4 regions of the Pseudoalteromonas aliena SW19 genome follow, and region 3 is predicted to be linked to each of the others. Evidence: predicted binding sites of a transcription regulator. Region 3 holds the regulator's gene; each other region holds the start of a gene.
What was found. The regulator sigma-54, encoded in region 3, starts transcription at its own class of promoters, with help from an activator protein. The targets are predictions, from matches to a motif close to GTTGGCACGNNNNTNGNNT.

Region 1 (2,208 bases), on a different contig from region 3:
GTACGATTCGTTAGGTGAAGCACATACAATGCAATTGTATTTTGTGAAAACAGACTCGACTGTTACAGGTAATGCTAACGAATGGCAAACCTTTGCCACATTAGACGGTCAACCATTTAACCCAGATGGTAGTGCACAACCTACAGCGCCGTATAACCCAATTTCAACATTCCAGTTTGATGCTAATGGCATACCACTTAATACCAATGGTGCATTAAATACAGGAAATACATTCAACCCAGTCACGTTAACTGGTGCAAATATATCAGGACTTTTGAGTAATGGCGCAAGCTTTCCTAATGATGTAACAATAAATTGGCGTGACGAAGCTGGTACATCTTCAAAAATACCAACACAGCATGCAGGGGCTTTTGAAAATAAAGTATTAGATCAAGATGGTGCCGCAGTAGGTCGATTAGCGAATATTGATATTGGCGTAGATGGAAAAATTGTTGCTTCTTACAGTAATGGCGACTCTACCTATTTAGGGCAAGTCGCATTAACTCGTTTTTCTAATTCTCAAGGCCTACAACAAGTCGGAAATACTTCTTGGAAGAAAAGTTTAACTTCTGGTGAGCCGATAGCCGGTGAAGCTAATTCAGGTGCATTTGGCAAAATTAACTCATCAGCATTAGAGCAATCAAATGTTAATTTAACAAATGAGCTTGTTGATTTAATTAGTGCACAACGTAACTTCCAAGCCAATTCACGTGCGCTGGAAGTGAATTCAACACTACAGCAAGCCATTTTACAGATACGATAATTTAAATTTTTATCGACTAAATACTAGGCTGCCTTGTTGCAGCCTTTTTTATTATCTGGAGTTAGAATAATAGGATATAAAAATCATCTATTTCGACAGCGATTTTTTATCATTATTAGACAGAAAATTAGCTTAAGTGGTGTCACCATTTTTATTTTTAATACAGGGTGATTGCATCAAAATAGCTGCCTTTAGCTTGATATAACTACCATTATCCCCCTCAAAACGCGTCAATTTCAATTTCATACTTCTTTGGCATCTATTTTGCATTTACTTAATTAGAGATTTTTTATGTGAGTCGATGTTATGGACAAAATGGTCTACATTGCGGCGTCTGGTGCAAAACAAAGCCTGCAAGGGTTAGCACTTAAAGCCAATAATTTGGCGAATGCTAATACAACTGGGTTTAAATCCGATTTTGCACAAGCGCGTTCTATGCAAGCGTTTGGTGAGGGTTTACCAACGCGTGTATTTTCAATGCAAGAACGTCCTGGTTCAAACATGGCATCGGGCGGTATTATTCAAACCGGTCGTGACTTAGATATCGCAATGAGTGATAACGCTTGGCTTAGTGTGCAAGATGCATCAGGAAATGAGGCATATACAAAAGTAGGTACGCTCAACATCACAGCCGAAGGCATGCTAGTTACAAGCGGTGGTCGTCAAGTTATTGGCGAAGGTGGTCCCGTTATATTACCAGTGCCAATTGAAAAAATTGCATTTAGTGAAGACGGTGCAATTCAAGTTCGTCCGCAAGGCGCACCCGCTACTTTTTTAGAAGAGATAGGTAGACTTAAAGTAGTCGAAGCAAATAACGCACAGCTTGAAAAAGGCAATGATGGTTTATTTAGACCAAAGCCAGATCAAACTGTTGAGACGTCTGCCAATGTAAAAGTATTGAGTGGTAGCTTAGAGATGTCGAATGTGAATCCAGTTCACGAAATGGTCGATATGATCAGCCATCAACGCCAATTTGAATTACAAGTGAAACTAATGAAAACAGCTGAACAAATTGACGAACGTCAAGATCAGTTATTACGCATAGTTTAGCTTTAAAGTGAGGACATTATTATGAATCCAGCATTGTGGATAAGTAAAACAGGGCTTGATGCTCAACAAACTGATATTTCGGTTATTTCAAATAACTTAGCCAACGCAAGTACTGTTGGTTATAAAAAGAGCCGCGCAATTTTTGAAGATTTACTCTATCAAAATATTAATCAACCAGGTGGGCGTTCGTCGCAAGACACTGAAATGCCATCTGGTTTAATGCTTGGCGCTGGTGCGAAAGTGGTTGCTAACCAAAAGAACTTCTCACAAGGCAACATGTTAACTACTGAAAACTCATTAGATTGGATGATTTCAGGTCCTGGCTTTTTTGAAGTGCTGCAACCAGACGGCAATATTGCTTATTCACGTAATGGACAATTTACAACTGACGGTAA
Region 2 (2,208 bases), on a different contig from region 3:
CTTTTCACCTTGTATACTCATTCGGATGGTTCTCTCACAGAAGGATCACTTAATAACTGGTTAATCTTACTTTGCTGCTCTGTTGGCAACGCTGGTAAATTCTCAAGCCCAGTTAACGAAAAATAATCTAAAAATTGTTTAGTAGTTGCATATAAAGCCGGCTTACCCGGAACTTCTTTATGCCCTACCACTTTAACCCATTCTCTTTCGAGTAAGGTTTTAATAATATTCGAACCCGTAGTAACACCTCTTACCTGCTCAATTTCGCCGCGTGTAATAGGCTGCCTGTATGCAATAAGCGATAATGTTTCTAGCAAAGCACGTGAGTATTTAGGCGCACGTTCCTGCCAAAGGTTGTTTAGCCAAGGACTTAGACTATTGCATGCCTGAAAACGATACCCACTGCCCACTTCAACTAAGCGAATACCACGAGTTTGAAAATGTATTTGTATTGTATCAATTGCATTATTTATTTGCGCCATAGATACAGCTAAATCCATTAATACAACGTCTTTAAGATGACGCTTACTCACCGGTTTATCTGCAACAAAAATCGCCGCTTCAATGATCTCAACTAATTGCTCATCACTAATTCGCCGACCCGCCATAAACACTCTTAACAAATAAAAATACACAGCCATCTATTATGACAGAACAACACCAAACTAGGAAAATATATCTATCAAATAGTTAAATTAAAGACACAAAAAAGCCAGTGAAAATCACTGGCTTCTAACTTGATTAATCTAACAGCAAAAATTAGCTGCGTTTAAGTGACTCAAGTGCGTCATCTTCAGCCACGGCGCTGCCGTACTTTTCAATATAACCGACAAACTCGCTTTTACTAACGCGTTTATCTTTATCTTTGTCCATATAACCAAAATGATTTGAAATATCATCGTCATTACCTTCGACGATTGAAATATAACCATTTTCGTCATTATCTAAACTTGCAAAACTACTTTCAATTTTATCAAATTTAGCAATATCGGCTTTAAATGCCGACTCGCTCACATCACTATCAGTCGCAACTTTACCGGCATTTAGTTGCATGTAAGCGCTAAACTCTTTACGGCTGATTTCATTGTCCATATTGGTATCAATATTTGAAAAATGTTCCCAGATGTTATCGTCATCTGCTTCGACTTTTGAAATATAACCATCGCTGTCATTGTCCAGACTTGCAAAATCGCTGTCTATTTTATCAAGACCTTGATGTGAAGAACAAGCTGCTAGGCTCAATGATGCTAAAATTGTTGCTGCTAATGTTAACTTTTTCATAAGACGTATCCTTGTAATTAATAAATGTCAGTCTAATTAATACAAGTCTAATGCCAAAATTGAAAGCGCAATTAAATCAATGACATGCATTCAATGCATCTTCGAGAGGAGCTATTTTATCACATCATTTCTGCAGACTTTTCAGTAAACCTTGTAATTTTTACAAAAAAAAGCTCGGTAAAAATACCGAGCTCTTTTTAAGTCTTTAGCGATTAAATAGCGGCGTTTTGATAACGCTTAACAAATTCAGTGACTGTTTGCCCATTACATTTTAACGAGTCTACATTACCTAACTTTTGACGAACTGGTGCTAGCCCTTGTTTTAAAGCTGTAAGGCATAATTGTGTTTCTTGTTGAGCATCTTTAGCAAATACTTCAACCTTAGCTTTAGTTACTTTACTGGCTGTTTCTTTTTTGGCGATATCGCGAATATCTTCACCATTACACAAGATGCTTGATGAAAAGCGCGATAAAAATACACCATGCTGAGCCGCTACTTTACGAGCAGCTGTAAAACCCTCATTTGCACTTAGTACACATAATTTAGATTCAATTTTATTGTCTTTACTAAAATACGAATTACTTTGTGCAGAAACAGTTGTTGATACTAAAAGTGCTGCAGCTAGAATTAATTGTGTTTTCATGAGAGTTCCTATTTGAACGTGGTTGCTAAATAATTTCGCGCATTATATAACCAACAATCCACATATCAATTGAATTTTTTATTTATTTTACAAATTAATAGAACATTAACAATGTTTAAACTTTAAACACCATTTGTACAACATTTGCGCAGCTATTTTCTCATTTCAGTCATGTTATGTAAGCGTATTTACTGATACAATTTGGTGTATTAAATCGAACTAATTTTAAGGCAAATCCAATGAAAGTGATTTCTTTTAACATCAATGGTCTGCGTGCTCGTCT
Region 3 (2,208 bases):
TAGCCCGCGCATTAGCGGCTAATCCCAAGTTTATATTATTAGATGAACCGTTTGCGGGCGTTGACCCAATCTCTGTACTTGATATAAAAAAAATCATAGAACATCTTAAAAATCGTGGGATTGGTGTGTTAATTACCGATCATAACGTAAGAGAAACCCTTGATGTTTGCGAAAAAGCCTACATTGTTTCTCATGGGGAGCTGATTGCATCAGGTACTCCAGAACACGTATTAAATGACAAAACAGTACGCGATGTTTACTTAGGCGAGCAATTTAGGCTGTAACATTTACGCCATGGCTTTAAGCATCTGCTAGTATTAATTATAACAACATAAAAGGATTGTTAGAGATACATGAGGCAATCACTACAGCTGCGCATGGGCCAGCAACTTACAATGACTCCACAGTTGCAACAAGCTATTCGTTTGTTGCAACTCAGTACATTGGATCTCCAGCAAGAAATACAAGAAGCGCTCGACAGCAACCCACTTTTAGAGGTTGAGGAGCAAGACTATTCTGAAGACGCTGCAGGTAAAAATGAACAAAAAGCAGACACCGATGATATAACTGTTAGCGCATCTGCCGACGATGCTCCAAGCGAATACGAACAAGACAGCGGCGAAGCACTTGCTAAAGATACGGTAAGTGACGACATGGCGATGGATGTTAGCTGGGACGAGTACATGAGCGCAGCTCCAGCCTCTTCATCAGGTCCAATGCCTGAAGACGAGTCTATATACCAAGGTGCATCAACGGAAACGCTCCACGAGTATTTAATGTGGCAACTTCAACTAACGCCATTTAGCCCTACTGATGAAGCGATTGCGATTGCTATTGTGGAAGCCGTAGATGATTCAGGCATTTTAACACTAAGTTGTGAAGAGATTCTCGAAAGCTTCAACCAAGAAAACGAAGATGATAATGAAGTTGAACTTGATGAAATAGAAGCTGTTTTAAAACGCATTCAATTATTTGATCCGGTCGGTATAGCAGCGCGTAGTTTACAAGAGTGTTTGTGCATTCAGCTTAATCAGTTTGATAAAGAAACACCCTATATTAATGAAACAAAAATGATTTTAACCGAGCACATAGACTTATTAGCAGCTCGCGACTATCGTACATTAATGAAAAAAACGAAGCTCAAAGAAGAAGAGCTTAAAGAAGTAATGACACTCATCCATACGCTAAACCCAAAGCCTGCAGATACTATTGTTAGGGAAGAGTCTGAGTATGTAATTCCTGATGTGTCAGTGAAAAAAATTAAAGGCCGCTGGGTTGTTGAACTAAATCCAGATAGCATGCCAAAAATTCGCGTAAACAGCCAATATGCTGCGATGTCTCGCACTGTTAAATCAAGCGGTGATAGCCAGTTTATACGCTCGCATTTACAAGAAGCTAAATGGTTTATTAAAAGCTTAGAAAGTAGAAACGATACATTATTAAAAGTAACTAACTGTATTGTTAAGCAGCAGCAAGGCTTTTTTGAACATGGTCCTGAGGCCATGAAACCTATGGTTTTAAATGATGTTGCTGAAATGGTGGAAATGCACGAATCAACTATTTCGCGTGTAACCACTCAAAAGTATATGCATACACCTCGGGGGATATTTGAGCTTAAATACTTTTTCTCAAGTCATGTAAGTACCGAAAATGGCGGTGAATGCTCATCTACAGCAATACGTGCACTTATCAGAAAATTAATCGCTGCAGAAAACTCAGCAAAACCATTGAGTGATAGCAAAATAGCGGATATATTGGCTGAGCAAGGAATTAAAGTAGCGAGACGTACAATCGCAAAATATCGCGAATCTCTGGCTATTCCACCGTCAAATCAGCGAAAAAGTCTGATTTAAGACGCAAACAAAGAGGGTAATGCTTATGCAACTAAACTTAACTGGTCGTCACGTAGAATTAACTGATTCACTAAGAGACTATATAAATACCAAATTTGCGAAGCTAGAAAGACACTCTGATCATATTAATAATGTTCATGTCATTCTTGATGTAGAAAAACTAAGCCAAAAAGCAGAAGCAACAATACATGTAAGTGGTGCTGAGTTATTTGCCTCAACTGAGCATCAAGACATGTACGCTGCCATCGATTCGTTGATTGATAAGCTCGATCGCCAAGTAATTAAACACAAAGAGAAGCTTGCTCGACACTAATATGATGAAATTAAGCTCACTTATATGCCAGGACTGCAGCAA
Region 4 (2,208 bases), on a different contig from region 3:
CGTCGAAGCGGTATGGGGATTTTTTTCTGCTTATGCATTAGTGTTTATTATTATTATGTTAGCGCTTATGGGGACTGGTATGGATAACATAACGGCGTTCTCAGCTACTGCCGCATGTTTAAATAACTTAGGCCCTGGTTTGGGTGACGTTGCATCACACTATGGTGCTATAACCGATGGCGCTAAATGGTTGCTTACTATTGCAATGGTGTTTGGTCGCCTCGAAATATTTACTCTACTGGTACTATTTACACCAACGTTTTGGCGTGGGTAAAAAAGTCAGTAAATACATCATTGGGAAAGGGATATGCCAGCAAATTTAGAAAAGCTAAAGCATATAGGTGTAGGCAGCTTAGTCGACCTAGAAATATTAACACCTACAAGTAGTAAGCGTGTTAAAACTGAATTAGTTGGTTTGCTTGATGATAAGTTTATTATTTTAAATTACCCCAATTCTAAACGATTGCTTGCAGCCAGTGATTATTTGCGTGACGGTGTGATGGTGGTAGTAAGAGCGTTGATAGAAGGTAGTGGTGGGCAAGTTATAGCATTTCGTCAACAAGTTATGTCGGTTACTTCTCATCCTGCTCGGCTGGTTTTTATTAATTTTCCTAAACACGTGCAGTTATTTGATCTGCGTTCACAAGCACGTATCCCTACTTTATTGCCAGCTAAACTTAAGTTAAGTGACGAAAGAGTGCTTGATGGAGTGATCAAAGACGTTTCATTAACTGGCGTTATGTTTGATATCAAAAGCGATCAAGCGCTTGAAAATATAAAAGATATGCAATGCACTGTTATGCTCGATAGCAGTGGTAAAAACTTTGCAGGTGAAGTGTGCAGCGTTAAAGGCTATTCGGCGGGCGCTAAGTGCGGTATTAAGTTATTAGCCAGCGAAGACGAAATGAGAACTTTCATGAGAGAGCACTTTATTGATCCCTCAATGCTTAACTCTGAACTTGATGAAAGCTAAGTTTCGCTATTATGCAACAAACTAGTGATTTATTATTTTTTTGCAGAAAAATTATTTAACCATCACCAAATAAAATAATAAACCATATAAAACAATAATTTAAATTTCAAAAAATCCTTCCAATTGTATTTATAAAAAAAAGTTCAGCTAAGGTTTAGCTAAATTTCAATGTTAAATCATCTTTTAAGTATCTAAATTTATAAACTGTAGTATTTTGAATCTTCTTAACATCATGTTTTTAAAGGTGTTTTTGTTTTTGCTTGAAACCCTGTTGCCAAAAAGCAACAAAAAATCTTGAACAATTTGCTTTCCTCACTCCTAAAGTTAGTCAACTCATTGAAAATAAATAACTTTTAAAAGTTGGCATCTAAGTTGTAATAGTCTGGGTGTACTAAACAAAACGTGATTTAAAGTGAACTACTTAATCGCATAAACATAACTTTGAAGGATACATATTATGAAACGCATTAATAAAACTTTAGCACTTATCGCATTAGCATCTTCTTCAGCTGCATTTGCAGCAACTGATTTCGATACGTTAGATGTTGATGGTAGTGGGGCCATTAGCCAAGCTGAGGCATCAGTAGATGCAAAATTAATGAGCATGTTCTCTGAACTTGATATAGACCAAAATGGTGAGCTATCAAAAGAAGAATTTTCAAAAGCATAAGCTTAACGCTACGGGGTGGCATAAGCGCCCTGACATTACTCAAAAATTTTAAGGATACACGTTATGAAAACATTAAATAAAGCACTAGCACTTATGGCAATAGCCTCTTCTTCAGCCGCGTTTGCAGCAACCGACTTTAATACATTAGATGTGGATGGCAGTGGCACAATTAGTCAATCTGAGGCATCGGTAGATGCAAAGCTAATGAGCATGTTCTCAGAGCTTGATACTGACCAAAATGGTGAGTTATCAAAAGAAGAATTTTCTAAAGCTTAATTAAAGGTATTGATCCTGAGTTGCCAAAGACAACCTAAGTAGGCAAGGGAGCTTACGAAAGAGGATAACAAGGAAGTGAAAAATTACGGTTTAAGTTCGAGATCTCATTTTTTTGATAGAACATTTAATATGAAGGATTAAGTTATGAAACATTTAAATAAAGCGTTGGCACTTATGGCTATAGCGTCTTCTTCAGTTGCATTTGCAGCATCAGACCTTAATAGCCTTGATATAGATGGTAGCGGCACGATTAGCCCAAGCGAAGCGGCAGTTGATACTGATTTAATGG

Region 1: a site for sigma-54 is predicted at 1,015-1,033, ahead of PALI_RS12530 (flagellar basal body rod protein FlgF). Genes of this name have one in related genera too.
Region 2: a site for sigma-54 is predicted at 1,321-1,339, ahead of PALI_RS06375 (EF-hand domain-containing protein). Genes of this name have one in related genera too.
Region 4: a site for sigma-54 is predicted at 1,333-1,351, ahead of PALI_RS01825 (EF-hand domain-containing protein). Genes of this name have one in related genera too.

What each region holds. Positions count from the first base shown of each region.
Region 1 covers NZ_AQGU01000026.1:284,029-286,236, reverse strand. The annotation lists gene flgE (flagellar hook protein FlgE) at 1-763, shown strand, start outside; gene PALI_RS12530 (flagellar basal body rod protein FlgF) at 1,070-1,813, shown strand; gene flgG (flagellar basal-body rod protein FlgG) at 1,835-2,208, shown strand, end outside.
Region 2 covers NZ_AQGU01000025.1:176,201-178,408, reverse strand. The annotation lists gene rluB (23S rRNA pseudouridine(2605) synthase RluB) at 1-21, opposite strand, end outside; gene scpB (SMC-Scp complex subunit ScpB) at 18-608, opposite strand; gene PALI_RS06375 (EF-hand domain-containing protein) at 760-1,281, opposite strand; gene PALI_RS06370 (exonuclease III) at 1,494-1,925, opposite strand; gene xthA (exodeoxyribonuclease III) at 2,165-2,208, shown strand, end outside.
Region 3 covers NZ_AQGU01000027.1:257,027-259,234, reverse strand. The annotation lists gene lptB (LPS export ABC transporter ATP-binding protein) at 1-284, shown strand, start outside; gene PALI_RS14510 (RNA polymerase factor sigma-54) at 354-1,853, shown strand; gene hpf (ribosome hibernation promoting factor) at 1,879-2,166, shown strand; gene ptsN (PTS IIA-like nitrogen regulatory protein PtsN) at 2,171-2,208, shown strand, end outside.
Region 4 covers NZ_AQGU01000020.1:17,133-19,340, reverse strand. The annotation lists gene PALI_RS01835 (TrkH family potassium uptake protein) at 1-274, shown strand, start outside; gene PALI_RS01830 (flagellar brake protein) at 308-973, shown strand; gene PALI_RS01825 (EF-hand domain-containing protein) at 1,431-1,643, shown strand; gene PALI_RS01820 (EF-hand domain-containing protein) at 1,707-1,919, shown strand; gene PALI_RS01815 (calmodulin) at 2,064-2,208, shown strand, end outside.